DNA from 3 places in the Kitasatospora sp. NPDC001660 genome. Region 3 is predicted to be linked to each of the others. Evidence: riboswitches for the same ligand, from Rfam matches in the RefSeq annotation. Region 3 holds a riboswitch; each other region holds the start of a gene.
What was found. A riboswitch is a leader RNA that binds a small molecule or an ion and turns the genes downstream of it on or off. The one in region 3 is predicted to bind cyclic di-AMP.
Positions count from the first base shown of each region.

Region 1: it holds a riboswitch for cyclic di-AMP, as region 3 does, so the genes downstream of both, ACWCXH_RS21955 (M23 family metallopeptidase) here and ACWCXH_RS08650 (transglycosylase family protein) in region 3, are expected to answer to the same signal.
Region 2: it holds a riboswitch for cyclic di-AMP, as region 3 does, so the genes downstream of both, ACWCXH_RS13395 (LysM peptidoglycan-binding domain-containing protein) here and ACWCXH_RS08650 (transglycosylase family protein) in region 3, are expected to answer to the same signal.

Region 1 is NZ_JBSFGU010000020.1:35,755-46,120, reverse strand. It holds gene ACWCXH_RS21985 (aminotransferase-like domain-containing protein) at 1-1,178, shown strand, start outside; gene ACWCXH_RS21980 (hypothetical protein) at 1,501-2,046, shown strand; gene ACWCXH_RS21975 ((2Fe-2S)-binding protein) at 2,196-2,936, shown strand; gene ACWCXH_RS21970 (hypothetical protein) at 2,987-4,051, opposite strand; gene ACWCXH_RS21965 (alpha-amylase family glycosyl hydrolase) at 4,192-5,775, opposite strand; gene ACWCXH_RS21960 (sensor histidine kinase) at 6,171-7,622, shown strand; gene ACWCXH_RS21955 (M23 family metallopeptidase) at 7,837-8,445, opposite strand; cyclic di-AMP (ydaO/yuaA leader) riboswitch at 8,448-8,584, opposite strand; gene ACWCXH_RS21950 (MFS transporter) at 8,939-10,366, shown strand, end outside.
Region 2 is NZ_JBSFGU010000009.1:224,376-234,741, reverse strand. It holds gene ACWCXH_RS13420 (universal stress protein) at 49-927, shown strand; gene ACWCXH_RS13415 (flavin monoamine oxidase family protein) at 1,362-2,762, opposite strand; gene ACWCXH_RS13410 (TetR/AcrR family transcriptional regulator) at 3,436-3,975, opposite strand; gene ACWCXH_RS13405 (GNAT family N-acetyltransferase) at 4,429-4,968, opposite strand; gene ACWCXH_RS13400 (hypothetical protein) at 5,630-6,328, opposite strand; gene ACWCXH_RS13395 (LysM peptidoglycan-binding domain-containing protein) at 7,111-7,845, opposite strand; cyclic di-AMP (ydaO/yuaA leader) riboswitch at 7,853-7,974, opposite strand; gene ACWCXH_RS13390 (hypothetical protein) at 8,529-8,894, opposite strand; gene ACWCXH_RS13385 (maleylpyruvate isomerase N-terminal domain-containing protein) at 9,014-9,643, opposite strand; gene ACWCXH_RS13380 (TetR/AcrR family transcriptional regulator) at 10,096-10,366, shown strand, end outside.
Region 3 is NZ_JBSFGU010000006.1:9,584-19,949, reverse strand. It holds gene ACWCXH_RS08665 (glycoside hydrolase family 13 protein) at 1-547, shown strand, start outside; gene ACWCXH_RS08660 (LacI family DNA-binding transcriptional regulator) at 573-1,592, shown strand; gene ACWCXH_RS08655 (hypothetical protein) at 1,666-1,866, opposite strand; gene ACWCXH_RS08650 (transglycosylase family protein) at 2,085-3,377, opposite strand; cyclic di-AMP (ydaO/yuaA leader) riboswitch at 3,385-3,546, opposite strand; gene ACWCXH_RS08645 (hypothetical protein) at 3,905-4,876, opposite strand; gene ACWCXH_RS08640 (DUF397 domain-containing protein) at 5,448-5,720, shown strand; gene ACWCXH_RS08635 (ATP-binding protein) at 6,193-6,717, opposite strand; gene ACWCXH_RS08630 (helix-turn-helix domain-containing protein) at 7,136-8,002, shown strand; gene ACWCXH_RS08625 (TetR/AcrR family transcriptional regulator) at 8,127-8,732, opposite strand; gene ACWCXH_RS08620 (MFS transporter) at 9,044-10,366, opposite strand, start outside.

The DNA.
Region 1 (10,366 bases), on a different contig from region 3:
CCGTCGCCCTGGCCGGCGGACACGTCCCGCCGGAGCAGCCCGACGACCGGCCGGCCGGGGTGCCGCCCGGTGCCATCGCGCTGTCCGGCGGCTACCTCCACGAGAACCTCCAGCCCACCCGCCTGCTCGGCGGGGCCCTCGCCCGCGCGGCCCGTCGCCCGGACGCCTGGCACCGCGCTCCGGCGGCCGGGCTGGCGACGCTGCGCACGCTCTTCGCCCGCCAGGCGGGCGGCGACGTCGGCCCCGAGGACGTCCTGGTCACCGGGGGCGGGCAGGGCGCGCTGTCGATGCTGTTCCGCGCCGTCGCCGCGCCGGGCCACCCGGTCCTGGTCGAGTCGCCGACCTACCCCGGCGCGCTCGCCGCGGCGCGCTCCGCCGGGCTCAACCCGGTGCCCGTGCCGATGGACGACCACGGCCTGCGCCCCGACCTCCTCGCCGACGCCTTCGCCATGACCGGGGCCCGCCTGCTCTACTGCCAGCCGACCTTCCACAACCCCACGGGCATCGTCCTCTCCCCCGAACGGCGCCGCCAGGTCGTCGACGTGGCGCGCGCCGCAGGGGCCTTCCTCGTCGAGGACGACTTCGCCCGCCACCTCGGCCACGGCCGACCGGCACCACGCCCGTTGGTGGCGGACGACCGCGACGGCACCGTCATCCACCTCACCTCCCTGACCAAGCCCGCCTCGCCCAGCCTTCGGATCGGCGCCGTCGTCGCCCGCGGCCCCGTCATGCGCCGGCTGCTCGGGATGCGGAGGGTCGACGACTTCTTCATCGCGCGTCCCCTCCAGGAGGCCGCGGTCGAACTGCTCAGCACACCCGCGTGGGACCGCCATCTGCGCACGCTGGCAGGCGCATTGCGGTACCGCTGCGCCGTCCTCGCCGACGCCCTCGCCCGCGAACTGCCGCACTGGTCGCTCCACCGCGTGCCGGAGGGCGGCCTGCACCTGTGGCTCCGGCTGCCGCCCGGCCTCACGGAGACGGCCGTCGCGGACGCCGCCCTGGCCCACGGGGTGACCGTCAACCTCGGCCACCACCACTTCCCCGCCGAACCACCTGCCGCCCACCTGCGCCTCGGCTTCGCCGCCGCGGCCGAGCCCGCCGACCTCACCGAGGCGGCGGCCCGACTCGCCGCGGCCACCCGGGCGGGGGCGGGGGATCGGGCGACAGATGACAGATGACATATTTCAAAATCTGAAATCTGTCACCTGTTACCTGTTGCCTGATCCCGCGCCCGGCCCCCAGTTCCCCGGGAGGCTGCACACAATGCGCCAGCCGCCCGCGCCGCGAGCGCGGCCGGTTCAACCGGCCCCCCGCCGGGCGGAAGATCAGTACGCACACACCCGGGCCTACGGGCAGGTCTCCCGGGGGAGGCCACCTCCTCCTCGCGGTGGAGCCAACTCCACTCCCCAGCGGGAGGTTTGGCGCCGCCGCAGCGAGCACAGTGGTTCCCGACACATCCGGCCGGCCCGGACCTACCCACCACCCGAGGGAGGACGAACCGTGAACCGCCGCCTCGCCACCGCCGCAGCCGCCTTCTGCATCCTGGCCGCGACCGTCACGGCCGCCGCGCCCGCGAGCGCCACCGTCGACAAACCCTCTGGCAGCTTCGGACCGGTCAGCGTCCACGGCGCCGCGGGAACCGTCCTGACCACCACCTTCGCGGGCTTCCCGGGCGACCGCGTCCGGATCGAGCTGAACGCCCGCGCCGACGTCAACACCGACCCCCGCACCACCCGCGGGCACTTCCACGTCACCCACGTCCACACCGACGGCCGACTGGTCGCCGACTTCGCGGGCGACATCACCTGCCTGGGCGTGGGCGGCCGGGAGGCGATCGCGACCGGGGTCGTGACCAGCGGCGAGGCTCCGTGGTTCCCGGGCCGGACGCCGGTGGGCGCGAAGGTGACGCTCACCGTGCAGAAGCACGGGCGACACGCGGGCCGGGTGGGCTGGGTGTGGGGCATGTTCGGCGCGCCGGTCTCGGACTGCCAGGGCACGATAGCGTTCCTCCCCACCACCAGCGGCGGCTTCACCGTCCGGGGATGACCCCGCCGGGCCGCCCGACCGACCTCGGAGGCCCGCCCGATGACCGCCCGCACCACCCGGCCCAGCACCACCCGGCCCCACAGCACCCAGCCCGACTCCGAACTCCCCGACCAGAGCGCGGGGTTCACCGGCCACACAGGGGATGCCCGGTGAGCCCCGCGCCCGCGCCCGCGCCCGACCTCCGCCGACTCGCGGCCGTCGGCCCGTACTTCGCCCTCGACGCCGCCGCCTCCGCCGGCGACGCCCCGCCCCCGGGCTACCGGCCGCTGCACGAGCTGCACGACGGCGGGCCGGACGGGCCGCTGGCCGCGCGGGTGCACGTCGTGGCACAGCGGCTCGGCACCGCCGAACTCCGGGTCGCCGCGTCGATCCTGCACCTGGGCCTGGTCGCGCGCTTCTGGTCGGTGGGCGTGGGCGCGGCCGTCCTTCTCGGGGCGGTGCCGCCGCTGGAGCGGGCGTGGATGCGGATCCCCGATCAGGGGCCGATCGACCTGTGGACGCCGCAAAGCCCACCCGCCACCGGACCGCTCGCGGAGCAGCTCCACGAGGTCGTCCTCACGGGACAGTTGGAGCCCCTGGCCGAAGCCGTTCGGTCGATCGTCCCGCTCTCCGGGCGCCTGCTCCTCGGCAACTCCGCATCCGCTCTCGCCGGCACCCTGCGCGTGCTGGACGGGCACGCCCCGACCGCCGCCCGCACGCTGGTGGCCGAGTTGCTGGACCGCCCGCCCTTCGCCGGCACGGGCACGCTCCGCACCGGCCCGCACGGCACGGCGTTCCGGCGCCGCAGCTGCTGCCTGTACTACCGCGTGGGGCCGGGCGCCGGTGTGTGCGGCGACTGCTGCTTCACCCGCCCGCCGTCGCACACGCAGTCCCGGGGCCTTCGGACCTGAAGGTCATCACGCCTCCTCCGGCAGGCCAGTCGCACCCGCACCAGATGGTGTCAGACCGCGACCGCTTCCTCCATCTCCTCCTCGGCCTCCGCCTCCGCCCGCGGGGCCTCGACCGGACGGTGCCCACGCCGCTCGTGCATCGCCGCGGCCACCATCGCCGCCCCGCCGAGCAGCAGCCACACCACGAGGGTCACGACGTGCCCGCCGAGGCCCGCCCCGCCGTCGAAGTAGAGGATGCTGCGCGCGCCCTCCAGGAAGCCCGCACCGGTCCAGAAGCCGTGCAGGGCGCCGAAGAAGCCGTTCTGCAGCTCGGGGCGGTAAATGCCGCCGGAGGTCGTGAAGTTGAGCATCACGAACAGGACCATCATCGTCAGCGTGGTCCACTTCTTCAGGAAGGTGTGCAGACCGATCCCGACGAAGATCACGCCGGCCGAGTAGAGCCAGCCCAGCGCCCACACCGCCGCCGTGTCGTGGTCGACCACGTGGAAGAGCGGACCGGCGGTGACGATCCCGATCACGCTCACCACCAGCGAGACGGCGAGGCCGACGAGCGCCCGGATCCGCGCGCTCAGCGCCGCACCCGCCGCGCCGATCACGGCGACGCTCGCGTACGAGCCGATGCTCAGCGCCACGAGCAGGAAGAACAGGCCCTGCCCGGTCGGGTCGCCCTTGGCGGGCGTCGTGAGGTCGGTGACGTGCAGCGGCACGCCCTGCCGGTCGGTGACGTCGGTGAACACGGCGGTGGCGGCGACGACCGAGGTGTCCGAGTTGCCCTTGGCGACGATCAGCTCGGGGCTCCTGGCGTCCGGGACGAACGCGCCGACCAGGTCGCGCTCCTTCAGCTGCTGCTCGGCGGCGGCGCGGTCGGGCAGCGTGCGGACGTCGAGGGCGTCCCCGGCCTTGGCCTGGATCGTCTGCGCGAGGCCCTGCGCCTGCGGGCCGGCGCCGACGACGGCGACCTCGAGGTGGTGCGGCTCGGGCTGGTGGAAGGCGCCCTGGTAAGCGAGTGCCATGCCGAGGCACATCAGCAGCGGGGTGATCAGGTGGACGGCGAGGTGTTTGAGCGAGTGCCCCATGGTGGGCGCTGCGGCGGGGTTCCGGGGTGTGGTGCTCATGGCGTTCGTACCGTCCTCCGATGACGCTGTGCTACGTGCGTGGCAAATACAACCAATGAAGGTGGTAAATGCAACCATCTATGGATGTACCTTACAACCATCCAGCACGGATCGGAAGCCGACCCGCCCCCCCCGAGGGCTCACACCAGCTCGAACACCCCGTACCCGAATCCGTCCGCCCGCAGCTCCCCGTCCGACACGCGCACGCCCTGCACCTCCAGCGGCCGCACCGCCACACCGTCCCCCAGCGGCACCGCGCCCGGCTCGCGCCGCGGGTTGACGGCCACCAGGTACCGCCCCGCCCGCGTGTACACCAGCGGGTACCCGGCGTTCCGCACCTCCACCCCGCCCGACGCGCCCAGCCCCGGGTGCGCCCGGCGCAGCGCGATCAGGCGCCGGACGGTGTGCAACAGCGAGGTCGGGTCGGCGCGCTGGGTGAGCACGTCCGGCCGGTGCGGGTCCGGGTCGACCGGCAGGTAGAGGCGCTCGGGCGCAGCGCTGGAGAAGCCGGCGGTCGGGCCCGGGCTCCACTGCATCGGGGTGCGTGAGCCGGCCCGGTTGTAGCGCGGGCCGAGCGTGCTGCCCTCGGTGTCGGGCAGGCCGGGCACGTAGCGCATGCCGATCTCGTCGCCGTAGTAGACGGCGGGCAGGGTGGGCCAGGTGAGCAGGAACGCGAAGGCGGCCGGGAGTTGCTCAGCGGTGCGCGGGCCGGCGGCGAGACGGGAGAAGTCGTGGTTGGCGGTGGGCAGCACGACGTGGCCGCTGCCCTCGGTGAGCTCGACCGCGGAGCGCCACGCGTCGAGGAACACGCTCGGGGTGCCGCGGCCCTCGGCCGCGAAGTAGCACGCGTCCTGATTCCAGAACTCCTCGACCGTACCGCCGTTGTTGTTCCACAGGGAGCGCAGCGGCAGGCCACGGTCCGCGCCGCCGAAGTGGAGGAAGAAGTCGGCGTGGAAGCCCGCCGAGACGGCGGCGGCCGGGTCGCCCCACTCGGCGAACAGGGCGGCCTGCGGGTGGGCGCGGTCGAGCCAGTCGCGCAGCCCGGTCCAGAGCTTCCTGGTCTCGGTCCGGTCCGGGTCGTCCTTGACCAGCGAGTAGGCCATGTCGACCCGGAAGCCGGCCACGCCGAGGCCGAGCCAGTGGGACATGATGTCGCGCAGCGCCGCACGGTTGGCGCGCGGCCCGTCGGCGTCCACCGGCTGACGCCAGGGCTCGCCGGAACTCGGGCGCGCGTAGCCGAAGTTGAGGGCGGGCTGACAGTCGAAGAAGTTCGGGCGGTAGAAGCCCGGACGGCTGCCGGGCGAGGGGACGAAACCGTCCACCTGCCGGTCGGACCAGATGTAGCGGTGGTCGGCCGGGTCCTCGGCGGCGGCCAGGAACCACGGGTGGCGGTCGGAGGTGTGGCCGGCGACCAGGTCGAACAGGATCCGGATGCCCTTGCGACGGGCGGCCTCGACCAGGGCCACGAGGTCCTCGGTGCTGCCGTAGCGCGGGGCGGGGGCGAGGTAGTCGGTGATGTCGTAGCCGGCGTCGCGGAACGGCGAGGCGAAGCAGGGGTTGAGCCAGACCGTGTCGACGCCGAGCCAGGAGAGGTGGTCGAGGTGCTCGGCGATGCCGGCGAAGTCGCCGATGCCGTCGCCGTCGGAGTCGGCGAAGGTCTGCGGGTAGATCTGGTAGAGGACGGCGTCGGCCAGCCAGTCGGGGCCGGAGCGGGTCGAGGTCATGGGCTGGGTCCTCCTGCCGGGTCCGGGGGCCGGGTTCCCCCGATTCTCGCCGAATCCCGGCCGTCCCGACAGCCCGCCGCACCTGCGGCCATCGCGGCCGTCGACCTCCTGGTGACTGGCACGCGGACCGGGCCTCCCGGCAGTGGAAGGTCACCGACGCCGGCAACGGCCGCTGGTCCGTCGCGGTTCCGGGGACGGACAACGTCCTGGACGTCAACGAACGATTCCGCCGGGAATGTGCGAACGCCTCTCTTGATCTCCGCGTCAGGTGGTTCTCATCGGGGTCTCACGGTCGCGGTGGATCGTGGCCCGACGATGGACACGCACCGGGGGGAAATGGAGCCATGACGGCAAAGGGCGAAGAAAGACCGGACAGGCCACGGTGGTTCGGCCGGATGACACTCCGCGGCCGGCTCGCGCTGTTCACCGCGGCCGCCGTCTCGCTGGCGGTCGTGGCCTGCGCCGTGGCCGGCTGGTTCGTCGCACGCAATGAAATGGTCAACCAGGTCGATCGGACCCTGGCCCGCTCGTGGATGCCGGGCGACCGGCCCCCGAACGGCCAGCAGATCAAGGCCTTGACCGAGTTGTGCCACGGCACGGCCGGGCAGCCGTGGATGCCCAAGGGAGGCATCCTCCCCACGGTGATCGTCGCCGACGGCACCTCCTGCCCGCAGAACGACCCCCGCGCCGTGGCCGTCGCCCCGGAGGACCTCCAGATCGCGGGGAGCGGGAGCACCGGAGCGCACGCCGCCTCGCTGTTCCGCGACGGCCAGACCGCCGACGGCACCCCGGTGCGCGTCTACGTGGTCAGCATCGGCCCCGCGGGGTTCGGCGAGGCCGTACCCACCGCCGCCGTGGCGATCGCCCAGCCGCTCGAACCGGTGCAGGACGCGCTCACCGAACTCGCCCTGATCACCGCCGGCGCCGCGGCCGTCGTCATCGCGCTCGCCGCCGCGGGCGCCTTGTGGATCGCCCGCACCGCCCTGCGCCCGGTCGACCGCCTCACCCGCGCGGCCCAGCACATCGCCCGCACCCAGGAGCCGGGCATGACGATCGAGGTGTCCGGCCACGACGAGATCGCCCGGTTCGGCGAGGCCTTCAACGCGATGAGCACCGCCCTCGTCGGCTCGCTGGACAGCCAGGCCCGGCTCATCGCCGACGCCGGCCACGAACTGCGCACCCCACTGGCCTCCGTGCGCACCAACGTCGACCTGCTGATCCGCAGCGAGGAGTCCGGCCGCCCGCTGCCCGAGGCGACCCGCACCCGGATCCTCGGCAACATGAAGGCGCAGATGACGGAACTCTCCACCCTCATCGGCGACCTGCTCGAACTCTCCCGCCCGGCCGACGCCCGCGGCGCGAAGCCGCTGCCCCTCGTCGCCCTGCACGACGTCGCCGCCCGCGCCGTCGAACGGGCCGAACTGCGCGGCCCCGGGCTCGCCTTCACCGTCGACCTGGACCCCTGGTACGTCCGCGCCGACCCGCACGCACTGGAGCGCGCCGTGATCAACCTGCTCGACAACGCGGTGAAGTTCAGCCCGCCGGGGGGACGGATCGACGTCTCGCTGACGAACGGCGCGCTCGCCGTCCGCGACCGGGGCCCCGGCATCGCCGCCGAGGACCTCCCGCACGTCTTCGACCGCTTCTGGCGCTCCCCGTCCGCCCGCCAACTGCCCGGATCCGGCCTGGGACTGGCGATCGTCGCCCGCACCGTCCGTGCCACCGGCGGCGAGGTGACGCTCGCGCCCGACGGTGCCGCCGGCGGCACCGTCGCGACGGTCCGGCTGCCGGGCGCTCCGACACCTCCGCCGAAGACGCCCCCGCGGCACGGGTCCGGTCAGGGCTGACCCGGGGGCCGGGAGAGCCCGGAACGGCAGCGGCCGGCCCGGCTCGCGAGGAAGGTCTCGCGAGCCGGGCCGGCCTGGGCGTGTCCCGCGCCCATGTCCGCCGGTGCGGCGATCACCGGTCGAGCGGTCACCCGACATGACCATCCCGGTTGATCGTTTCGCCCCGCACCCGCGGTGGTCCGTCGCCCCGTCAGGGGCATCACCCCGTCAAGGGTCAGAGCGCGACGCCGTGCGCCCGGAGGTAGGTGACCGGGTTGATGTCCGAGCCGTACTCCGGCCCGGTGCGGATCTCGAAGTGCAGGTGCGGGCCGGTGACGTTGCCGGTCGCACCGGAGAGGCCGAGCTGCTGGCCGACGGTCACGGCCCGACCGACCGACACGCCGATCGAGGAGAGGTGCGCGTACTGCGCGTACTTGCCGTCGGCGAGCCGGATCTCGACCTCGTTGCCGTAGGCGCCGCCGTTGCCGGCCTTCACCACGACACCGCCGGCGACGGCGCGCACCGGGGTACCGGTGGAGCAGATGAAGTCCTGGCCGGTGTGGTGGCCGGAGGCCCACATCGTGCCGGCCACGCCGTACGCCTCGCCCAGCACCGGCTTGGCGAGCGGGGCGACGTAACCGGAGGTGACCGCGGCGGCCGGAGCGGCGGCGACCGCCTTGGCGGGCTGGACCACGGCGGCGGACACGACAGTGGGGGCGGCGGTGTGGGCCTGGGCGCTCATCGTGGTCACGAGGGGGAGGACGAAGGAGACCCCGGTCACGGCGGTGGCGATGCCGATGCGGGCGGCGCGGGGCAGGGTGATACGACGAGCCAGTGCAGGCATGGAAGATTCCTCTCCGACGCCTGCGAGGTGAGCTGTCGGGTTCGGGCTGGAGTTGCCCGGCCGCACGCGCGGCTTCACCCCAAGCCGGTCCTGGACTGCCGCGCCCAAAGCGCGGATTCCGGTCCGGCGTCTTACCTGTGGGTCCCCCGCTCCTGCCGTACAGAGCTCAGTTCGAGCCACCGGGCAGCGGCAGGACTCGGCGTTCCACCCGGTGGATCCGTCCGGGCTGGCCGGTCGGTCGCTGAACTAAAACTCATCCGTCCGGGTGAAGCAATGTCGATCTCTCGAACCCACGACAACCCCGCCCTCCGCGATGACGCTCCGAATGATCCGCAATACAGTACGTGCACAATCCATTCACTCCTGGCAGTCGTTCCGCCACTGTGCGCCGATGCGACCACCCCTCCGCGACCACCCGATCACCCGCCGCCATCCCCGAACGCGCCGCCGGTGACCCTTGTCACGTCCACCCCACCGGGCGGAGGATCGGGCCGTGACCACAACCAAGGCCGGCACCCTGCGCCTGGGCACCACGCAGGGACGCTGGGTCCTCCTGGCGACGGTGCTCGGCTCCAGCATGGCGTTGCTCGACAGCACCGTGGTGAACGTCGCCCTGCCCCGCATCGGGGCCGATCTCGGCGCCACCCTCGCGTCCCTGCAGTGGACGCTGAACGCCTATCTGCTGACGCTCGCCGGGCTCATCCTGCTCGGCGGCGCACTCGGCGACCGCTACGGACGGCGCCGGGTGTTCCTGCTCGGCGTGGTCTGGTTCGCCGCCGCCTCCGCGGCCTGCGCCGCCGCGCCGAACATCCAGGTGCTGATCGCCGCGCGCGCCGTCCAGGGCATCGGCGGCGCGCTGCTGACGCCCGGTTCGCTCGCCATGCTCCAGGCGGTCTTCCACCCGGACGACCGCTCGGCCGCGGTCGGACTGTGGTCCGGCCTCGGCGGCGTGTCGGCGGCCGTCGGCCCGTTCGTCGGCGGCTGGCTGGTGGACGGCCCCGGCTGGCGGTGGATCTTCCTGCTCAACCTGCCGCTCGCCGCCGCCGTCATCGCGGTCGCCTCCCGCTACGTCCCCGAGAGCCGGGACGAGAGCGCCTCCGGCCGCTTCGACGTGCTCGGCTCGCTGCTCGCCGCCCTCGCGCTCGGCACCTTCACCTACGCGCTGACGGCGGCCGGCGAGGGCCTCTCCCCCGCCGTCTGGGTCACCGGCGTGCTCGGGCTCGCCCTCGGCGCGGCCTTCCTCGCCGTCGAGCGCCGCGCCCCCGAACCGATGCTGCCGCTCGGCCTGTTCTCCTCACGGCTCTTCACGGCCGTGAACCTGGTGACCCTCTGCGTGTACGCGGCGTTCAGCGGCGTGTTCTTCCTGCTGGTCGTGCAGCTGCAGATCGTCGCCGGCTTCTCGCCGCTGGTCTCCGGTCTGGCCCTGCTCCCGATCACCGTGCTGATGCTGGCGCTGTCCTCGCGCGCCGCACGGCTCGGCAAGCGGATCGGCCCACGGATCCCGCTCACCGTCGGCCCCCTGCTGTGCGCCGCCGGGGTGCTGCTGATGCTGCGCGCCGGCGCCGGATCCTCCTACTGGGCGGACGTCCTGCCCGCCGTCACCGTGATGGGCTGCGGCATGACGCTGCTCGTCGCCCCGCTGACGGCGACCGTCCTCGCGGCCGTCGAGGTGCGGCACGCGGGCATCGCGAGCGGCGTCAACAACGCCGCCGCCCGCGCGGCCGGCCTGCTCGCGGTCGCCGCCCTCCCGGCCCTGGCGGGCCTGAGCGGCGACGCCTACCGGGTGCCGTCCGCCGTCGACGGCGCCTTCCACACCGCGATGCTGATCTGCGCCGGGCTCCTGACGGCGGGCGCGCTCACCGCCTTCGCCACCGTCCGCGGCAACGTGCTGGCCCCCGAGGACCATCCGGTCGCCGAGCCG
Region 2 (10,366 bases), on a different contig from region 3:
CCTGCCTAGCGTGGGAGCAAGGTCCGGTCGCCCGTCCGAGGAGGAGCCATGACACGCGTGAGTTCGGACGGCCCGCGCCGCCCCGTCGTCCTCGGCGTCGACGCACTCGACACCGGCCGGATGACCGCCGCCTGGGCCGCCGACGAGGCCGACCGCCGCGGACTGCCGCTGCGGCTGGTGCACGCCATCCCGTCCTTGTTCCACGAGTTCCACGTCTTCGACGAGGGCCGCTACCGCAAGGCCCTGCGCCAGCGCGCCGACCAGGCGCTCGACCGGGCCGCCCGCACGGCCCGCGAACGGCACCCCGGCTTGGAGGTCGTCACGGCCGTCGACGAGGACCTCCCGGCCCTGGTGCTGTACCGGGAGTCCGTCCACGCCGAGCTGATCGTCCTGGGCTCCCGTCGGCTGGGGCGGACGGAAGAGCTGCTGAGCGCCTACTCGGTGACCATCCCCGTGAGCGCCCAGTCCCCCTGCCCGGTCGTGGTCGTCCGCGACCCCGAGCACGTCACCCAGGACCCGCCCTACGTCGTGGTCGGCGTGGACGGCAGCCCGTCCTCGCAGGCCGCCATCGACTTCGCCTTCGACCTCGCCGCCGAACGCCGTGCCGCCCTGCGCGCCATCTGGGTGTGGCAGCGCCCGCCGATCGGCAACCTCGACGAGGCCACCACCGAACAGACCCTGCGCCGGTTGCTCGTCGAGTCCACCGCCGGACGGCACGAGCACCACCCCGACGTGACCGTCACCCACGAACTGGTGCACGGCCACCCGGTCGAGACGCTGGGCGCCGCCTCCGAACACGCCCTCGCCGTGGTCGTCGGCCGCCGCGGGCAGGGCGGATTCACCGGCATGCGGCTCGGCTCCGTCCCCTACGGCCTCCTGCACCGTGCGAACTGCCCGATCGCGATCGTGCCCACTCCCGAGCACTGAAGCTCCAGGCCTGGCCCTGGCCGACGCGGGACGTGGTCGGAGCACCCTGCCCAGCTGTCGGCCGTCGCAATCGCATTCGGCACCCCCCTGCTGAACCTGATCGACGAAGACGGCCGCCGGATGCCCGGTGATCAGCTCGGGCGACACGTCGAGACCGGGCACGTTCTCCTTCACCATGGTCTCGGCCTCGGCCACGAGGTCGGCGCCGCGGTCAGGTCGCCGACGGCCCGGCGCATCGCCTGGCTGCCGGTCCGCTGCGGCCCGCGTATGCGCGCTCTCCGGGGCCAGTGCCGGGGGTACGCACCGGCGGGGGCTACCGTCCCGCGGGCGTCGGGGGCGCCCGGCGGGGTCCTGGTGGACGAACCCCGGTCGTGTTCCCTGCCGCCCACACGACGGGGGGGACAATCCGGGGATTCGTCACGCGGCTGGCGGTGTCAGCCGGCGATCTCCTTGGCCGCGCGCAGGCCCGACCGGTAGGCGCCGTGGACGGTGGAGTAGTCCTTGCGGTCCGTCGCCTCGCCGGCGAAGTGCACCCGGCCGTCCACGGCGGCCGCGAGCTGGTTGCGCATGTCGGACGTGGCGCCGAGCTTGGTGAACGAGTACGAGCCCTGTGCGTACGGATCCGAGGCCCAGCGGGTGATCTGGTAGTCCGTCGGCTGGGGGATGTTGCCGCCGTAGATGGTCTTCAGGGTGCTCATGGCGCTGTCGACGATCTGGGCATCGCTCCAGCCCTCGATGGTGCGGCCGAAGTCGGCGGCGTTGAAGCCGAGCAGCACCGGCTGGCCGGTGGGGCGGGCGACGTTGATCCACTGCGCCCACTGTCCGTACCTACCCAGGTCGGGCACGTACTCCAGCCAGTCGGTGTCCGCCCAGAACACCTTGGGGAAGCGCAGGTAGCACTTGTTGAGGACACCCGTGCCGAGCTTGCCGATCGCAGTGGTCTTGTCCTGGGGCAGGCCGGGGCCGAACTTGACCGATCCGCTCTGCAGGACGCCCAGCGGCAGCGTGACCACGACGTGGTCGGCCTGGACAGTGCCCTTGTCGGTGGTGACCGTCACGCCGGCGGAGGTCCAGTCGATCTGCTGGACGACCTGTCCGGTCTGCACCGCCAAGCCCTTGGCCAGGTAGTCGGTGATCTGGTGGTAGCCGCCCGGGAACAGGACGTCCTTGCCCTTGATCTTGGCGTCGTCGTCGAAGTACAGGGCCGACATCTGGTCGACGCTGCCCGAGTACTCGTGCTCGTAGTCGTTCAGCGCGTAGGAGACCAGTGCCTTGTCGCTGTCCGACAGCTTCGACCAGCCCAGCGCGTTCTGGACGACGCTGCGGATCGAGGCATCGTCGTCGTCCTTCTTCTGGAAGGACGACAGCGCGTCGGCAGTGGCCTTCCGCCAGCGATCGAGCGCCTGGGCCTGGGCGCCCTCGATCTCCTGGCCGCTCGCGAGGTAGTCGGTGGCGCTTTCGAGGTCGGTCACCGCGGTCTTCGCACCGGCCTTCTTGGCCAGATCGGTGATCGGGTTGCCGTCGATGCCGTGGATCCACGACGCGCCGAGATCGAGCGGTGTGCCGGACCACTTCTCGCTGGTCCAGATCCGCCCGCCGATGCGGTCGCGCGCTTCGAGCACCGACACGTCGTGCCCCTTGTCGGCCAGGTAGCGGGCGGCGCCCAGGCCGCTGATCCCCGCGCCGACGACGATCACCTTCTTGCGCCTGGACGGGCCCGGTGTCCCGTTCTCCTCCCCGTTGTCCCCGTTGTCATCGCAGGCGGACAGGGAGGCGAGAACGGCGAGGCTGGGCAGGCCCAGGCCAACGCTCCGCAGGAAGTGTCGGCGTTGCATCGTCATGGCTGTTGACCGATCTGCTTTCTGACACGGGCCAATACGAGGGTGTCGCCGAACGCTCCGTTGCGTTCGTCGGGCCGCCTGTGGGCGGGGAAGCCGCGCAGGCTTCAAACGAGCACCCCGTCTTACCGGGGGAGGCCTCCGCGCCGTGGGGGGGTGTCGGCTCGCCGGCCCGTCGGCGTACGCCGAGTGGGACGCCGACCAGCAGCAACCCGCCCCGCCGGTGAGGTGAGGCCGATGCAACAGAGGATACTTTGACACAGCAATGTGTCAACAGAGGCACTGATGGCTGGCTGATGGATTCGAGCCGTTCCCACCGGGCATTCGATGCTCGGGCCGGCTTACTGGGCGGATGCCCAGGAATCGATGGTGACTGCCCTGCGGTCGAGCGGGGATTGCGCGGGCGGTTGCGGTCACTGCCGTGGGGGTGGCGCTGGACGCCGCCCACCACTTCGTCAACCCGCAGGAGTGCGGCGGCCGCCACTGCGGGTCGTCGTTGGCGCGGGTCGCGACACGAGATCCCGTCGCGATCGACCTGGGCCGCAATCGAGAGGCAGTCCATCACGCCACCGCGAGCCCGCGACGCTGGACCGCCACAGGCGCGGCCGGCCGGGCGGCGCCACGCACTCGAGGATCGGGAGCGCCGACCGCTTCGGACCCCGGGAGGCGGTCAGGCGGCCGCGCCGTGGAACAGGATCGCCGTGATGAAGTCCGGAGCCTGGCGGGGACCCATGTCGCCTTCGAGGGTCAGCTCCCATGCGGTCTCGGCCAGACCGCAGAACGTCGAGGCCAGCCAGGTGGCCGGCATGTCGTTGCGCAGCAGTCCGGCCTTCTGGCCGCGCTTGAAGAACCTGACGGTCCGGTCGAAAATCGAGTCGGCCCGGGCGCTGGCCTCGGGTACGCCGAGGACGTCGGGTTCGACATAGACGAGGTTCCACAGCTGGGCGAACGGCGGGTATTCGGCGGCCAGGGCGGCGAGCACCTGCTCCATGGGGTCGGTGTCGGCCTCGGCACGGGAAAGGGCCCGGTCGCAGTCGTCGAGGATCTTCGCGGCCATGGCCTGCACCAGGTGCTGACGGGTGGGGAACAGGCGGACCAGGGTCGCCCGGCTGATACCCGCCCGCTTGGCGATGACCTGCATGGACGCGGCCCGGTCCTTGGCCAGGACCGGAATCGCCGAGTCCAGAACCTCCGTCGCGTCGGTACGCATCGCCGAGCCAACTCCCCACGCCTCTGTTGACACATTGATGCCTCAATGTATCCTCTGCAGTATCAGCGTCATTGTACTGAAGAGAGGGGTTACCACGGTCCCCCTCGGTCCGACCTGCTCCTGGTGATGCGCGGCCACGAAGGCCCGCCGTGCCCTGTGTCCGCCAGGGCCCGGCGACGGAATCGGCGATGCGGCCCGCCTGCGCGGGCTCGGCATACTTCTCGCCGCCGCGGAGGCTGCCGCGCCCGACCTGCCCACCGGACTGCCGAGTCCAAGAACACCGCCACCGGCTCCCCGAACGGACCAGACCTCGCCCCCTGCACCCCTACCTGCCCGGCCCCGCACCGGAGGTCATGCGGTTCGGCTCCTCACCGGAGTGACCGCCGGTGCCAGAAGAGGCCGACAACCAGGGGTATGTGGAAAAAACGGCGCGTCAGCGGACCGCCCCGGCCACTACGTCAGCGACTTCGCCAGCGTCTCGAAGCGCAGGTCCGCCCGGCGCGGGATGCCGACGCTCTCGTCGCCGTACGGGAACGGGCTGTAGACACCGGTCCGGCGGTAGCCGCGGCGCTCGTACCAGGCGATGAGGTCGGCGCGCTGCTCGATCACCTTCATCTCCAGCACGGCCACGCCCCACTGCTCCCCCGCGATCCGCTCGGCCTCGGCCAGCACCGACCGGCCGAGGCCGCCGCCCTGGCGGCCGGGTTGCACCGAGAACATGCCGAAGTAGGCGTGGTCGCCGCGGCGCTCCAGCTGGCAGCAGGCGAGCAGTTCGCCGTCCCGCTCGGCGACCAGGACGACGCCGTCGGGGTGCCCGACCACGGCGGCGACCTTGTCGGCGTCGGTGCGCGGCCCGTCGAGCAGGTCGGCCTCGGAGGTCCAGCCGGCCCGGCTGGCGTCACCGCGGTAGGCGGACTCGACGAGGGCGACGAGCGCGGGCACGTCCGCGACGGTCGCCGGGCGGTAGGCGAGCGGGTGGTCGGTCTCGGCCATGGGGGGCGGTCCTTCGTCTTGTCTGTCGCGATCGGCCCAGGTGGGACGGCCTTCCGGGCATCGTGCCACAGCCGTCCCCACCCCATGACGGACGGGACCTCCGGACAACGGGCGGACGGGTGGGGCGCGCGGTGGCGGCCCTGAAGGGTTTCTTTACCGGCATACGGCGGCTGAGCAGCGGCTTTGCAGGCGCCCGAGTCCCGAGCATGATCGCGGTTCGTGGGTCATTCCCCTACCCGCCGCAAGTCAACTCCTCGGCAGAGTACGGTGACCCGGGAGCTCAGCCGCCGAGGATCAGCCGCTCCAGCGCCGCCCGGGCACGGGCGTCGGAGCTGGCCGAGGCTCCTTATGCGCAGTTACGGACGCGGCGACAGGAGGGTCGGGTTCCGCCGCCCGACGCGACGGCCCGCCACCTTGGCGACCTGGGCCGACGCAGCCGGGTCAAGGCCGTTGAAGGCGCTGTCGGTGACCTTGTAGTCGGCGGACGTGCCCTGGCCGCTTCCTTGTCCATGGCCTGCTGGGCGGAGTGCCCGGTCACGGTCAGACCGGTGATCAGGGCAAGCCCGATCTTCAGGGCCGAGGCCGTGGCCCCGACCGGCGGCATGCGAGGGCCGGGCGCCGCCGCGCCGGCGTAGCCGGCCGTGGCGGGCCTGGACGGGGCTCACGTGGCGGGGAGGCTGTTCGCCATCTCCCGGAAGCGGGCGGACGGCCGCATCATGCCGTTGTCGCCGACGTTCAGGTTCTCCAGCCAGCCGTCCCGGTACCAGAAGATCGACGAGGTCAGCGGGGCCGGGTCGTTGATCTGGAGCTCCTTCGACAGGTCGATCATGAAGCGGATCGCGGTCAGCGACGAGCCGCTGCGGATCGGCGCCGCGCAGAACGCGTTGTTCGTCGGCAGGGTGACCAGCGCGCCGTGGGGCAGCTCGGCCCCGCCCAGGGCGTTCTCCAGGCGCAGGGCCTGGGCGGCGCCGGGCCACACCCCCGTCCCGTTCACGGCGTAGAGGACGTCGCCGTTCGTCGCGTTGAAGGACTGGCGGTTGAGGTGCTCGGTGGCCAGGTTGGCGAAGGCCCGCTCCCAGAGCTCGGCCCGGCTGACGCTCCACTGGTCGGCGGCGTGCTCGGCTATCGACAGGGCCTCGGTCTTCCCGCCCCGCTTCCCGCCGTTCACGCAGAGGACGACCGACAGCTCATCGTCGACCTGCCGGGCCATGGGGTCGGGGCCCAGGGCACGGGTCGGGGCGAACAGGAGCCGCAGCCGGTCACGGACCTCGAAGACCGAGATCTCGGCCAGCGCCTTGCACGGGCCGTGCTCGTCGCACAGCGGCTTCGGAAGGTTCTTGCGGTTGCCGAACAGTGGCATGGGTGGCTCCCCCGGGTCGGTGCGGCAGTCGGACCAAAGCAGCAGCATCCCACGGGAGTTCACTACCGTCCCCTGGATCACCCGATTCTCGGACCACGCCCGGACAGCGTGTCAGCCGGCCGGATGTTCCCACGGGTGTGCCCGCCGCAATCTGTGCGGCCGACACACCCCTTCGTGGGCCGCCCCCGGCTTGCCGCGGGTGCGCTTGCCGGATCCGGCACTGGTGTGCAGGTCCAGCATCATGGGGATCAGCAGCGTCTCGGCCCTGGCCACCCGCCACCGCACCACGCTCACCCGGGTGGGCCGGCCGGTGCGGGTCACCACCGGTCGCCGCCTCGCCGGCGAGGGCTTCCCCGCCGGCGCGGAGGACACGGTGGTGGTGCTCGACGGGCGGGCCGCTTTCACCGGCCTCGACACCGAGGGCGTCCACCTCCACTACGGCGCCTGCCTCGGCACCCCGGACGAGATCCTGGTCGTCGGCCCGGACGAAACCGGCGCCGGGCCGACCCGGCGGGAGCTGGGGGGACGAGGACCTCGCCGTGTTCGCCGAGCGCCTGGCGCGCTGCGGCGCGGCGGACTGACCGCGCCGCGGTCCCGTCCGGACCCCGGGTACGCCGACGGCCCGGCTCACGCACCGCAACGTGAACCGGGCCGTTCAGGTGGCCGCTTGGCAGCCCGCCCGCCGACCGGACGTCCGGTCGGCGGGCGGTACTCGCCCGGACCCACCGGTTCGAACAGGCCGATCAGGTCCGATCAGGCCGTACTGATCGGGAGAGGTCCGATCAGTACGCCTGGTGCACCTGCCAGAACGCCCAGGCGGCGTTCGGGCTGCCGTAGACGGTGTTCATGTACTGCAGGGCCCACTTGAGCTGGGTGGCGGGGTTGTTCTGCCAGTCGGAACCGGCCGAGGCCATCTTGTTGCCGGGCAGCGCCTGCGGCAGGCCGTAGGCACCCGAGCTCGGGTTGGTGGCGTGGACGTTCCAGCCGCTCTCGTGGCTGATGATCTGGTCGAACGAGGCCAGCTGGTTCGCCGGGACGATCGAGGCGGCGAGCGCCTGCAGCGCGGCCGGGGTGTTCGCGACCGGGGCGGCGGCCAGCGGGCTGGCGGCAGCCGGCTTGGCCGCAGCCGCAGCGGGCGCCGGCGCAGCCGGGGCCTGCGCCGGGGCGGCCCCGCCCAGGGTCAGGTGCTGGCCCGGGTAGATCTTGTCCGGGCCGTTGGTCAGCACGGACTTGTTGAGGTCGTAGAGCTTCTGCCAGCCGCCCTGCACGTTGTGCGCGGTGGCGATCTTGGTGAGGGAGTCACCGCTCCGGACGGTGTAGCCGGCGGGCGCCTGCGGGGCGGCGGCCGGGGCGGCCTGGACCGAGTGCACCGGGGCGGACGTGACGGGGGCGGCGTTCGAGGCGGTGGCGGCGACCACCGGGACGCCGGCGCCGACGCCGACGACCACGGCGGCCGCGACGATGCGCTTGATGGAACCGGCAGCGAACAGGCTGGGGCGAGCGTTGACGGGCAGCATGAAGTGCGATTCCTCTCCCACGCCTGCGAGGTGAGCTGTCGGGTTCGGGCTGGAGCAGCCCGGCCGCGCAGAGACGCGGCTTCACCCCTAGCCCCGCCGGGACCAGCCCGGATGAGGCGACTTACCTGTGGGTCCCCCGCCCCTGCCGTGGTGCTTCATGGGTGCACGTGCCCGCCCGGTCCGGCGGCAGGATTCGGCGTTCCGGAGAGCGGGGTTCGTTTCGTACAGAGACGAACGAGAAGGACCGTAAACGGCACGGAGCCAATAGCACAAGCCTTCGTGAGCCGGGTCACGTCCCGGCCGGATTGTCCGAATGATCCGCAACATTCCTTGGTAACGATGCGGTAACAGCCCTATGAGTGCGCGTCAGTGCGGGCCGCCGGGCCCGGTGCGGCGGCCACCGCCCGATGGCGCGCCGTGCGGCCCGGGCCAGATCCTGTCCGGCTCGGGCTGGAACCGTGAGGTGCGGGCCGCGCCGCCCAGCGCCGCGAGTCCCAGCACGCGGCCGGGTCGCAGGTGCAGCGCGACCGCGCCCGCTTCACCGCCGAGACGGACTGACTGACCGCACGCCCCCAACGCCGTCGAACTCCAGGCATCCCACGGGCCATCGCCGCCGCTGCCGCCCGCACGACAGGAGCCCCTGGGTGGCAGGCCGGCCTGCCACCCAGGGGCTCCTGCGCTTCTCAGCGCGGGTCCACGAGCTCCTGGGCGAAGACCGTCCCCAGCGGCTCGGGACCGACGTACTGCTGGCAGTTGCACTGGCGCGGCTCGAACTGCACCGGCCGGCGGTCGGCGTCCCACGCGGTCGGCGCCTCGACCTCCTCGTGGCAGCGGCCCTGCTTGTCGTGCTTGGCCAGGTGGTGCGTGCAGCCGCAGACCGGCTCGGGCGGGCGCTTGGCCGCCTCCAGAGCGGCCCGCTGGCGGTCCGCCGCCTCCAGCAGCTCCAGCTTGCGCTCGTGCCGGGTCTTCATCGCCCGGCGGGCGTTGTTCGCGACGTACCCGCCGCCGTACAGCACTGCCGGCGCGATCCACCATACGATGTCGAACATCGACCGCTCCCCCGTCTTCCCCGAATTCCCCGCTGCGGAGTTCCGGCGCACATCGTACGCCTGACCTGCGGAGAAGGACCCCACGGGGGAGCCCACGGAGCGTCAGGCCCAAGGGCGGATCAGCGGATCACCGGGAGCACCGCGGCGCCCGAACGGCCGGAGGCCGCCTCGATGAACGCGACCGGGTCGGCCACCTCGGCGAGCAGCGCGCGGGTCGCGTGCAGGGCCGCGTCGGCGGGCGGCGGGCCGCCGACGACGGCGATCAGGTCGAGCAGGTGGACGGTCGCCTCCATGAGCGCCACCTCGGCCAGCGCGCCGATCCGCACACTGCCGAGCAGCGGGTGGGCGGCCACGCTGTCCGGCGACAGGTCCGCGTAGCCGGCCAGCGCGGCCGGGCCCTCGACCTCGAACCGGGCGATCAGCCCCGCCGGGTCGGTCGCGGCGGCGGCCTGCTTCGCGACATCGGCAACGTGCCCCGCGGCGGTGTGCGCGAGGCCGCCCGGCTGGTTGAAGTGGCGCAGGATGGCAGCGCCGGTCTCCACGTTCGCCGGGCCGTCGACGATGGCCCCGCGCAGCTGCGTGAACGATTCGGCGGCGGGCGCCACGTGTGCGAACAGGTCCAGGACCGTCCAGCCCGGCAGTCGGGTGTCCCGGGCCCACGCCTCGCCGTCCAACCCCTTGCCGCGTTCCGCCCAGGAGTGCCAGGCCTCGGCCAACAGCTCGGTCGTGGGAGCGATTTGACGGGACATTCGGTCTCCTCTGGAGCGGCACGGACAACGTACGTTCACCGTAGCCGAACGACCCGGAAACCCGGTTGCGGGGGGGGCACTTGAGGTCCGGCGATCGGGGCATGACCAGCGCCCCCGAAGCGCTCGCCGGGCGAAGCGAGGCGGGCGGCGTGAGTGAGCGAAGCGAGGCAGGTGCATGAGCGCCGAGCCGGTCGCGGGGCTCCTCGCCGGCTACGGCATCGCCGGCCCGGTCGGGCCGTCGCGGCCTGCCTCGTGGCGCTCACCGCCCGCGCGCCCGGCCGCTCACGGCCCCTCGCCTCCGCGGCGGTGATCGGCGGCCTCGCGGCGCACCTCGCCGCCACGGCGTCGTGATCGCGTCCTATTCATCTCGTTCAGTAGCATATTTACCTTGTATCCTGGTTCTGTATCCCTCTGCACCCCTTCTCTGACCCCCACCATGGAGGAGAGCGGACATGGCCGAGCAGGACGGCCCCGGTCAGGACGGCCCCGAGAAGCGGGCGCGCCTGAACCGCCCGCTGGTGCTCCGGACGGCCGTTGCGCTCGTGGACCGCGAGGGGCTGTCGGCGCTCACCATGCGGCGACTGGCCGGAGAGCTCGGCGTCGAGTCCATGGCCCTCTACCGGTACACCCCGGGCAAGGAGGCCCTGCTCGACGGGCTGATCGAGGCCTTCTTCGAAGAGGTCAACGACCGCCTCCGCCGCTCCGCGCAGACCCCCGAGCCCG
Region 3 (10,366 bases):
CAGCCTGCTGATGCTCGCGCTGCCCGGCTCCGCGTACGTCTACCAGGGCGAGGAGCTCGGCCTGCCGGACGTCACCGACCTGCCCGACGAGGTCCGCCAGGACCCGTCCTTCTTCCGCCAGGCCGGGCAGGACGGCTACCGCGACGGCTGCCGCGTCCCGATCCCGTGGTCCGGCACCGAGGCGCCGTACGGCTTCGGGCCGGTGGCCGGCGGGCCGTCCTGGCTGCCGCAGCCGGCCGAGTGGGCCGGGCTCAGCGTCGAGGCGCAGACCGGCGACCCGACGTCCACCCTGGAGCTCTACCGCAGCGCGCTCGCCGTCCGCCGGGCGCAGCCCGACCTGGGCGCCGGCACGGAGGTCGAGTGGCTGGAGGCGCCCGAGGGCACGCTGGCGCTGCGCCGCGGCTCCTTCGTCTGCACGGTCAACACGAGCGGCGAGCCGGTGCGGATACCCGCCCCCGGGAAGCTGCTCCTGTCCTCGACGGAGCTGGTGGTGGACGGCGGCGAGACGGTGCTCGCTCCGGACAGCACCGGCTGGTGGGCGGTCTGACGTGGGTGCAATAGGCTCTGGGCCCGTGACTACGGCGCGACTTTCAGACATCGCGGCGCAGGCGGGGGTCAGCGAAGCCACCGTCTCGCGCGTGCTCAACGGCAAGGCGAACGTCTCCGCCGCCACCCGGCAGACCGTGCTGGCAGCGCTCGACGTGCTCGGGTACGAGCGGCCGACCCGCCTGCGCCAGCGCAGCGCCGGGCTGATCGGGCTGATCACGCCGGAGCTCAGCAACCCGATCTTCCCCGCGCTCGCGCAGGTCATCGAGCAGGTGCTCAGCCGGCACGGCTACACGCCGGTGCTGTGCACCCAGACGCCCGGCGGGTCCACCGAGGACGAACTGGTCGAGATGCTGGTGGACCGGGGCGTGGCGGGCATCGTCTTCGTCTCCGGGCTGCACGCCGACTCCACCGCCGACCACGACCGGTACGCCCGGCTGGCCGGGCGCGGGGTGCCGTTCGTCCTGATCAACGGCTTCAGCGAGCGGATCGACGCGCCGTTCATCTCGCCGGACGACCGGGCCGCGATGTGGATGGCCGTCCAGCACCTGGCCGAGCTCGGGCACGAGCGGATCGGGCTGGCGGTCGGGCAGCGGCGGTACGTGCCGGTGCTGCGCAAGATCGAGGGTTTCACGGCCGCGATGCAGGCCGTCCTCGGGCGGACGCAGGAGGAGGCCGAGGAACTCGTCCACCACACGCTGTTCAGCGTCGAGGGCGGGCACGCGGCGGCCGGTGCGCTGCTGGACAAGGGGTGCACGGCGATCGTGTGCGGCAGCGACATGATGGCGCTCGGGGCGATCCGGGCGGTGCGGCAGCGGGGGCTTTCGGTGCCGCAGGACGTGTCGGTGGTCGGCTTCGACGACTCGCCGCTGATCGCCTTCACGGAGCCGCCGCTGACGACGGTCCGCCAGCCGGTCGAGGCGATGGCGACGGCGGCGGTGGACGCGCTGCTGGAGGAGGTGGGCGGAAACGCCGCCCAGCGCGGGGAGTTCATGTTCCAGCCGGAGCTGGTCATGCGCGGCTCCACGGGGGCCTGCGCGCGCTGAGCGCGGGGTCCGGTGCCTTGCGGCGAAGGGCCCGGAGAGCGGCTGCTCTCCGGGCCCTTCGGCGTGCCCAGGGTCAGCCCTCCTGGACGGCCGGGCGGTCGGCGGTGAGGCGGTGGCCGTCGGCGGCCTCGCCGGTACGGGTCTCGGTGCGGCGGCCACGGGCAAGGTAGTCGCGCAGGATCAGTTCGACGGCGTCCTGCGGGTTCTTGGTACCGGAGAGCATCATCGCGTCGATCGCGAGGTTCGCGTCGAGTGCGACGGTGACGTGGGCCATGGGTGACTCCTCCTCGGGTGCGGAGCAGAAGCATGCCCGTTGGTCCGGAGTTTGACCACGCGGAGACACGGAGGCGCGGAGGCGCGGATGCGCGGAGACGTCGAAGCCCCGGGGAGGAGCGACCAGACTCTCCCCGGGGCGGACGGGTGACAGATGACAGCGAACAGATGATGAAATCTGTTACCTGTTTGCCGTCATCCGCAATCTGCTACCCGTCGTCAGACGCGGCCGGCGAAGTCCGGCGCCCAGTTGGCGATGGTCTGCAGGCGGACGCCCGAGCTCGGGTTGGCGGCCTCGACGTACTGACCGCCGCCGATGTAGATCGCGACGTGGTAGACGCCGGAGTTCTGGCCGTTGTTGGACCAGAACAGCAGGTCGCCCGGCTGCAGGCTGTCCAGCGAGACGTGGGTGCTGGCGGCGGCCTGGTCGGCGGCGACGCGCGGGACGGAGATGCCCGCGGCGCGCAGCGCGGCCTGGGTCAGGCCCGAGCAGTCCCAGCCGCCGTTGCCGGTGCCGCCGTACACGTAGGCCTGGCCGACCTGCGACTTGGCGAAGTTGACCGCGGCGGCCATGGTGCCGGTGGCGGCCGGGGCAGGGGCCGGGGTCTTGGCCTGCGCCTGGGCGGAGGGCTTGGCGGCGGGCTTGGTCGACGGCTTGGCGGCCAGGGTCTGGGTCTCGGCGGCCGGCTGGGCGTTCACGGCGTTCCCGGCGGAGGACTGGCCCGACTTCTGCGAGCGGTCGAACCAGTTGAAGTCGCCGGACTGGCCGGCCGGAGCCTGGGCGGGGTCGCCGAAGGTCAGGTGCTGGCCCGGGTAGATGATGTCCGGACCCTCGGTCAGGATGCCGCGGTTCAGCTCGAACAGCCGCTGCCAGCCGCCCTTGACGTTGTGCTTGTCGGCGATCGAGGACAGCCAGTCGCCGGCCACGACGGTGTAGTCGGAGCCGTTGGTCTGGGTGCCGTTCTGGGTCCAGCCCTGGCGCTTCTGCGCCCAGTTGCCCTTGGCGGAGTTGTCGGCGGCCGGGGCCTGGTCCTGCGCCGGGGCGGCAGGCTTCGCGGCCGGGGCAGCCGGCTTGGCGGCCGGCGCGGCAGCCTTCGCGGCGGTCGCGCCGGCGGAGGTGTCGACGGCGGCCGGGGCGCCGCCCTTGGTCAGGCCGGCCTGGACGGAGCACACGGGCCAGGCGCCGGGCCCCTGGGAGGCGAGGACCTTCTCGGCGATCGCGATCTGCTGGTCCTTGGTGGCCTGGTTGGCCTGCGGGGCGTAGGCGGTGCCGCCGAAGGCGGCCCAGGTGCTGGAGGTGAACTGCAGCCCGCCGTAGAAGCCGTTGCCGGTGTTGATGCTCCAGTCGCCGCTGCTCTCGCACTGGGCGACCTTCTCCCAGGTGGCGACGGAGGCGGCGGAGGCGGTCCCGGAGGAGAGGCAGGGGATGGTGAGGCCGACGCCTGCGACGCCGAGGGCGGCGATGACGCGATGGGTGCGGCTGGACAGGCGGGTGCCGTTGGTGGGCAGCATGAAGACGCGGTCCTCTCCCACGCCTGCGAGGTGAGCTGTCGGATTCGGGCTGGAGTTGCCCGGCCGCGCTGTGGCGCGGCTTCACCCCTAGCCCAGAACCGTTCCGTGGAGCGGTCCGGGGCGACTTACCTGTGGGTCCCCCGCTCCTGCCGTGGTGCGTTTTCGCGCTGCCAGCGCACCCGACGGCAGGACTCGGCGTTGCGGATGAGCTGGGTTCGTGTGGTCACGAACGGGGAGCACGTTAAGCAGACTTAAGTTCAAACTGCAAATATCTGTGATGTGCATCACGGGTTATCGGAAACTGCCAAAAATTCAGCTCCTCATGATCGGAAATGATCGTCTTCCTGCAATTGGCCCATGGATGTGTACAGCTGGCGGGATCTCAGAATCGGAATGACAGAGCGTCACCAAGGTGCAAATATTTACAAAACGGACATTTTACATATTTGGTTCTTAATTCCCTTATGGCGCAAGCCGAAAGGGCCCGGAACGCAGCCGTTCCGAGCCCTTTCTCGAGCGTGTGCCTGCTACTCGCCGGCAGACTCCTCGGCTGCCCCGGCGGCCGTCCCACCGGCCGCGTGGGCCGCGTGGGAGCCCCCGGCGGCGGCCTCCGCAGCCTCGGCCTCGGCCTGCGCGGCGGCCAGCGCCTCCGGCGACGGGGCCGGCAGTGCGGCGAGGTACTGGGAGGCGATGAGCTGGCCGACCGTCTGGTACGCGCCGAGCGGCGCGGCGGACGGGCAGCCGGTCTCCTCGGCGGCCGCGGCGAGCAGCTCGGAGTCCGCCTCCGGGCCGATCACCAGCGGGGCCAGCGCGGGGCGCTGCGAGCCGGTCTCCTTGAGGTGCGCGACGGCCGCGGCGACCGAGCCGGGCACGTCGAGCGCGGCGGCGACGACCGGGACGGCCAGGCGGGCGGCGAGCAGCACGCCGGTGATGCCGGCGGCCGCCGCGGCGTCCTCGCCGCCGACGGTGGTCAGTACGACGCCGTCCGCGGCGGTCGCGATGGCGAACAGGCGCGCGCGGTCGGCGCGGGCCAGTCCGGCCTCGGACAGGCGCACGTGGACGGCCTCGGCGAGCAGCGGGTGCGGGCCCAGCGCGTCGGTGACGTGGGCGCCGTGCTCGGCGGCGAGTGCGTGGAGTTCGGTCAGGAAGCCGTGCGGGCCGGGCACCAGCGGCACCAGGATCGGCGCCGGGACGCCGGCCTCGGCGGCGGCCGCCAGCAGCTCGCCGACGCTGCGCTCGTGGTCGTCCGCGCCCTCGGTGTGGTTGCCGGGGAGGTAGCCCACCGCGGTCTCGACGCCGTTCTGCTCGCTGCGGACGATCGAGAGGAGCTCCTCGACGACCGAGCGGGACTCGGGCCCGGCGGTCGCGGGCACGGCGAGCACCAGGGCCGGGGAGCCGGCGGGGATCTCGGGGCGCTCGGGGCGGCGGTGGCGCCCCCGCGCGCGGGAGCCTGGGGTGCGGACGGGCAGTGGCGCGCCCGGGATGGCTGCGGTGCTCATGGCGGAGATCGTAGGACATCGGCCCGTCAGGGCTGCAGTCGGCTGCCGTGCCGGTTTCGCGCGAGCGTCGTGTGTGTGGCGCGCGAAAGGCTCGCGTGCGCGGGCCGATGAGCGGTCATTAGGTCACATTCCGGACATGCCTGCCCCAACCCCCGCGCGTCCGCCGGTATCTCCAGGAGACGCGGCGGGCGGGGCGTCGCGTTGCACCCGTGGCGCGTGAGATGTCTCACAGTGGACGGGCGGCCTGACGGAGTGTCACGAGGGTGCGACTCCCGGCTTTCGAAGATCAACATTCAGCGGGGGGCCGCTCACGGCCGGTTATCGGAAGCCGGCCGGTTCGGTCGACTATGTCCGTTTACGTACCGCCAGGAGAAGGGTCCGTGAAGGGTTCAGGTCGGGTGGCGAAAGGCCTCGTGCACCTGCAACGTCTCGTGCTGATGCACGTGCACAACAGCTATCATCGCGTCAAGTGAGGCGTTGTGCCGGGCTGGTACGGGGCCGGCCCGTTCGTTCGGCGGGTGCCGGGGGCGCCGCGCTGGACCACAACTCCGGGGCTCTTCGGGAGACTTCTATGCACGACTCGCACGATTCGCAGGACCTGGGCGGCTCGTACGGTCCCTACAACGGGATTGCCGCCACCGAGCTGGAGGGAGTGGTCTGGCAGAAGAGCCTGCACAGCAACTCCCAGGGAAACTGCGTCGAGTTCGCCGCGCTGCCGGGGGGCGACGTGGCGATGCGCAACTCGCGCTTCCCGGACGGTCCGGCGCTCATCTACACGCGGGCCGAGATCGCCGCGATGCTGTTGGGGGTCAAGGACGGGGAGTTCGACCACCTGGCCGTCTGACCGGCTGTCCGGCCACTCGTCCGGTCGATCGACCGGCCACTCGTCCGGACGTCCGTCCGGCCGGCCACCGCTCCGTTCTCGGAGCCATCGGGGGGCCGTCGTGGGTGCTGACACCGCGACGGCCTTTGTCTTCTTCGCGTCGGCCTCCACGCGTTGCGGTGCGTCCGCGTACCGCGTGTTCTCCGCGCACCGCGCGCTCGGTGCCTTCTCCGCGCTCCGCGCACTCCGCGGGTCTTCCGTGCGCTCCACGCTCCTGGCGTTCCGCGCGTTCGGGGGCCCGCCGGTCTCCGACGGCCCGTCGGCCGCCGAGGGCGCACCGGTCGTCGCGGGTGCGCTGCGGGGTTCCCGGGGGTCTCCGGCGCGAGCCCGGCCGGGGTGAACTGCCGCTCCGTCCCGGGGTTTCGACCCTCCCGGGGTGTCCATCGATCCGGGGACGCGCGCCCGCGCTGCGGGGGTGCGTGCCCGTCCGCCACTAGGCGGAGCGCCGGTGCCGGCCACCGAGTTCGGAGCTCGCCGCTTCCGATTCGGCCTCGAACAGCGCCCAGACGACCTTGCCGCCACCCAGCGGGTGCCAGCCCCAGGAGTGGCTGAACGAGTCCACCAGGTGTAGCCCGCGGCCGGATTCGGCCACGAAGTCCGCCTCCCGGGTGACCGGGCCGATGCTGCTCGGGTCGCTGACCGCGCAGACGATCTGGGGCGCGCGGTGCACGAGGCTTATTCGGATCGGCAGCCTGCCGTCCACGGTGGGCTGTGTGGGAAAGTCGTACTCGCCCAGGGCGCCGCCCACCGGGTCGGGCCGTGCGCCGATCGCATGCCGCAGCGCGTTGGTCACGAGTTCCGACGCGACCAGCGCGACGTCGTCGAACAACTCCATCAGCCCCCAGCGCTGCAGGGCGGTTCTGGCGAAGTCACGCGCGGTTCTGACGGCTTCGAAACGAGGAGCGAGCGTACAGGTGACCACAAGGGGGTCAACCGCCAAAGCCGTACCGGTGCTCATGAAGAGCTCCTCCCATAAGGGGGCGGACACGGCTGGACCCGCCGGGGTCATGCCGGTCACCTCCGACTCGCTCGGCCGCACGGCCCCCTCCTCGACCAGGCGCGCGCGCACACGAACGCCCGGTGGCGCGGGGGACGCTGCCGGGCTGGTGCACGGAGTCGCGCGTGGGGTCGACGCGGAGCCCGCGGGATTGCCAGGGATGTGCAGGTGCACGTGCACCATGGTCCTCTGCGCTCACTGCAGATGCAAGAGTCGATTCACGTGCAGTCGCACTATTGGCATATGCAAGCGCCGGATGCACGTGCATCCTGGTGTGTGGAGTGCAGAACTGATAGGAACATCCGTCAGTATCGGCACCGTGAGCGCTCAACTGATGGCAGACTGTGCGCTGTTTGCCCTAGGTGGAGGTATCGACCGCATGACCACAGTTCAGCCGGGCGGCGGCTCGATGGTCCGCCGGATCCTCCTCGGCTCACAGCTGCGACGCCTGCGCGAAGCGCGCGGCATCACCCGTGAGGACGCCGGCTACGCGATCCGCGCCTCCGAGTCCAAGATCAGTCGCATGGAGCTCGGCCGGGTCAGCTTCAAGGAGCGCGATGTCGCCGACCTCCTGAGCCTCTACGGCGTGGACGACGGCCTGGAGCGGGAGGCCCTCCTCGGCCTGGTCCGCGAGGCCAACAAGTCCGGCTGGTGGCACAGCTTCAACGACGTCCTGCCGGGCTGGTTCCAGACCTACGTCGGCCTCGAGGAGGCCGCGCAGCTGATCCGTACGTACGAAGTTCAGTTCATCCCGGGACTGCTGCAGTCCGAGGAGTACGCGCGGGCGGTTTTCGGCCAGAGTCGGCCGGTCATCAGCGAGGAGGAGGTCGAACGGCGGGTCAGCCTCCGCCTGCGCCGCCAGAAGCTGCTGACCGAGGGCAACAACCCGCGCCTGTGGGCCGTCATCGACGAGGCCGCGCTGCGCCGCCCGGTCGGCGGGCCCAAGGTGATGCGCGGCCAGGTCCAGTACCTGATCGACGTCGCCGAGCAGGCCAACGTCGTCATCCAGGTCATGCCGTTTCGCTTCGGCGCGCACGCGGGCGAGTCCGGCGCGTTCACGATCCTGCGCTTCCCGGAGCAGGACCTCGCCGACGTCGTTTACCTGGAGCAGCTCACCAGCGCGCTCTACCTCGACAAGCGGGACGACGTCGACGCCTACATCCAGGTCATGGAGCGGCTCTGCGTGGACAGCCTCACGCCCGAGCGCACGATAGACCTGCTGGCCTCGATCCTGAAGGAACGCTGAGCCTGCGTCCGCCGGAGCCGGAACGTCCGGGCCCGAACGGTCGGACGAACGGCCGGACCCGAACCGTCCGCGGTTCGCTGCCCGAACCGACCGCCGGGAAGCACCCGTTGCCGCCCACCCGCCGTCAGCCGCGTTCCGGCGGCCGTTCGCGTTCCGGCGGCAGCCGCTGTGGCGGGCGGCCCAGCTCCCACGCCAGGTCGTAGCGCCGGAACAGGTCGGCCCGGATCGGTGCCAGCGGCACCTCCGCGCCCGGCAGCAGGACGCCGATGCACCCGCCCATGAGCGCGCTGCGCAACACCGCGTGCTCGGCGACCGGATCCGGCGCACCCCAGTCCCGCAGCAGACTTTGGAGGATTGCGCCGAGTCGCTGCTGCTCCGGGTCCTGGACGAAGGTGCCGGTGTCCGGGTCGAGGATCAGCGCGAGGTGCGAGCGCATGACCCGCGGGTGGTCGAGGGCGAGGCCGAGGACGGCGTCGATGGCGCGGGCCAGCCGGGCCTCGGGCGTGGCGGCCGGGGCGAGTTCGGCCAGCGCCCGGGTGAGCGACTGGTGCATCATCCGGTGCGTCGCGGACTGCATGAGCAGCCGTTTGCCGTCGAAGTAGTACGACAGCAGCCCGCGTGCGAGCCCGGCGCGCTCGGCGATGTCGGTCAGCGTGGTCCCGGCGTATCCGTACTGGTCGACCAGCTCGACGGTGGCCCGCATGATGCGCCGGCGGGACCGCTGGCGCATTTCCTCATTGACCGAATCCCCACGAGGTGCCATCGTGTCTGCTCCGAACGTTCGTTGACTCCCGGCCAATATACTGGGGGAGCCGACGGTCGATCCGTGGAACCTCGATGACGGGCGGCGCCCGGGCGGCCGGGTGTGAAGACGGCCGGGTACGAAGAGACGGCCGGCTCCACCAACACGGGGGTTTGGTGGAGCCGGCGCCACTGTCCGGGGGGCGGTGTCCGTGCTGACGGGTGTCCGCGGCCGAAGGAATGCATCCGGATCGGCGGATGCCCGCAGCTGCCGGCGAGGAGCCGTCCGCGCGGCGGCGGTCAGAGCTTGGTCGGGACATCCGCCCGGCCCGCCGCGTCGGATCGCAGTGATGGGTAGTCATAATCCGGTACTGACGTGGGAGTTGACTTCCGTCGCCGTTCCAGCAGTGCGCCCGCGAGGGCGATCAGGAACCCGAGCAGAGCGACCGCCGTGACGAACAGCAGGGCCGGCCGGTAGCCGTCCAGCTGTGCCTGCGGGCTGTCGCCTCCGGCGCTCCCGGCGGTGATCATCGCGGTCGCCCCGGCGAGCACCACGGCGGTGCCGACCTGGATCGCGGTGTTGACCAGGCCTGAGGCCAGACCCTGCTCCTCGTCGGCGACCCCGTCGGTGGCGGCGATGTTCACCGAGGGGAAGGCGAGCGCGAAGCCGACGCCGAGCAGCAGCATCGACGGCAGCACCAGCGCCGGGTACGAGCTGTGCTCGTCCAGCCGCAGGAACAGCGCGAATGCCGCGGTCAGCGACAGCACGCCGATGGGCAGCAGCCTGCCGGTGCCGAAGCGGTCCACGATCGGGCCCATGAACGGCGCGGAGAGGGCGATGAACGCGCCGGCCGGCAGCAGCCCGAGCGCCATCTCCAGCGCCGACCAGCCGAGCAGGTGCTGGAGGTAGAGCGTCACGATGAACTGGAAGCCGCCGTACGCGCCGGGCATCGCGAAGGCGATCACGTTGGCCCGGGCCACCGCGCCGTTGCGGAAGATGCCGAGCCGGACCAGCGGGTGCGCGGCGCGGATCTCGATCACCAGGAACGAGGCCGCCAGGGCCGCGACCGCGATGAACGAGCCGAGGGTGCGCAGGCTGAGCCAGCCGGCGCCCTGAGCCTCGGTGACGGTGAACACGAGCAGCAGGACGGTGAGCGTGCCGGTGATCGCGCCGAGGACGTCGTAGCCGCCCTCGGCGCGCTCCTCGACGGGCCGGGGGAGCAGGCGGACGGCGAGGACGAGCGCGATCAGTGCGACCGGGACGGGCATCAGGAACGTCCAGCGCCAGCCGACCGAGGTGAGCAGGCCGCTGAGCACGAGGCCGAGCGAGAAGCCGCTGGCACCGCACGTGGTGTAGATCGACAGCGCCCGGTTGCGGGCCGGGCCCTCGGCGAAGGTCGTGGTGATGATCGACAGGCCGGCCGGGGCGGTGAACGCGGCGGCGACACCCTTGAGGAAGCGGGCGGCGATCAGCAGGCCGCCGTCGTCGACCAGCCCGCCGAGCAGGGAGGCGGCGCCGAAGACGCCCAGGGCGACCAGGAACACCCGGCGGCGACCGAGCAGGTCGGCCGCCCGTCCGCCGAGCAGGAGCAGGCCGCCGTAGCCGAGCACGTAGCCCGAGAC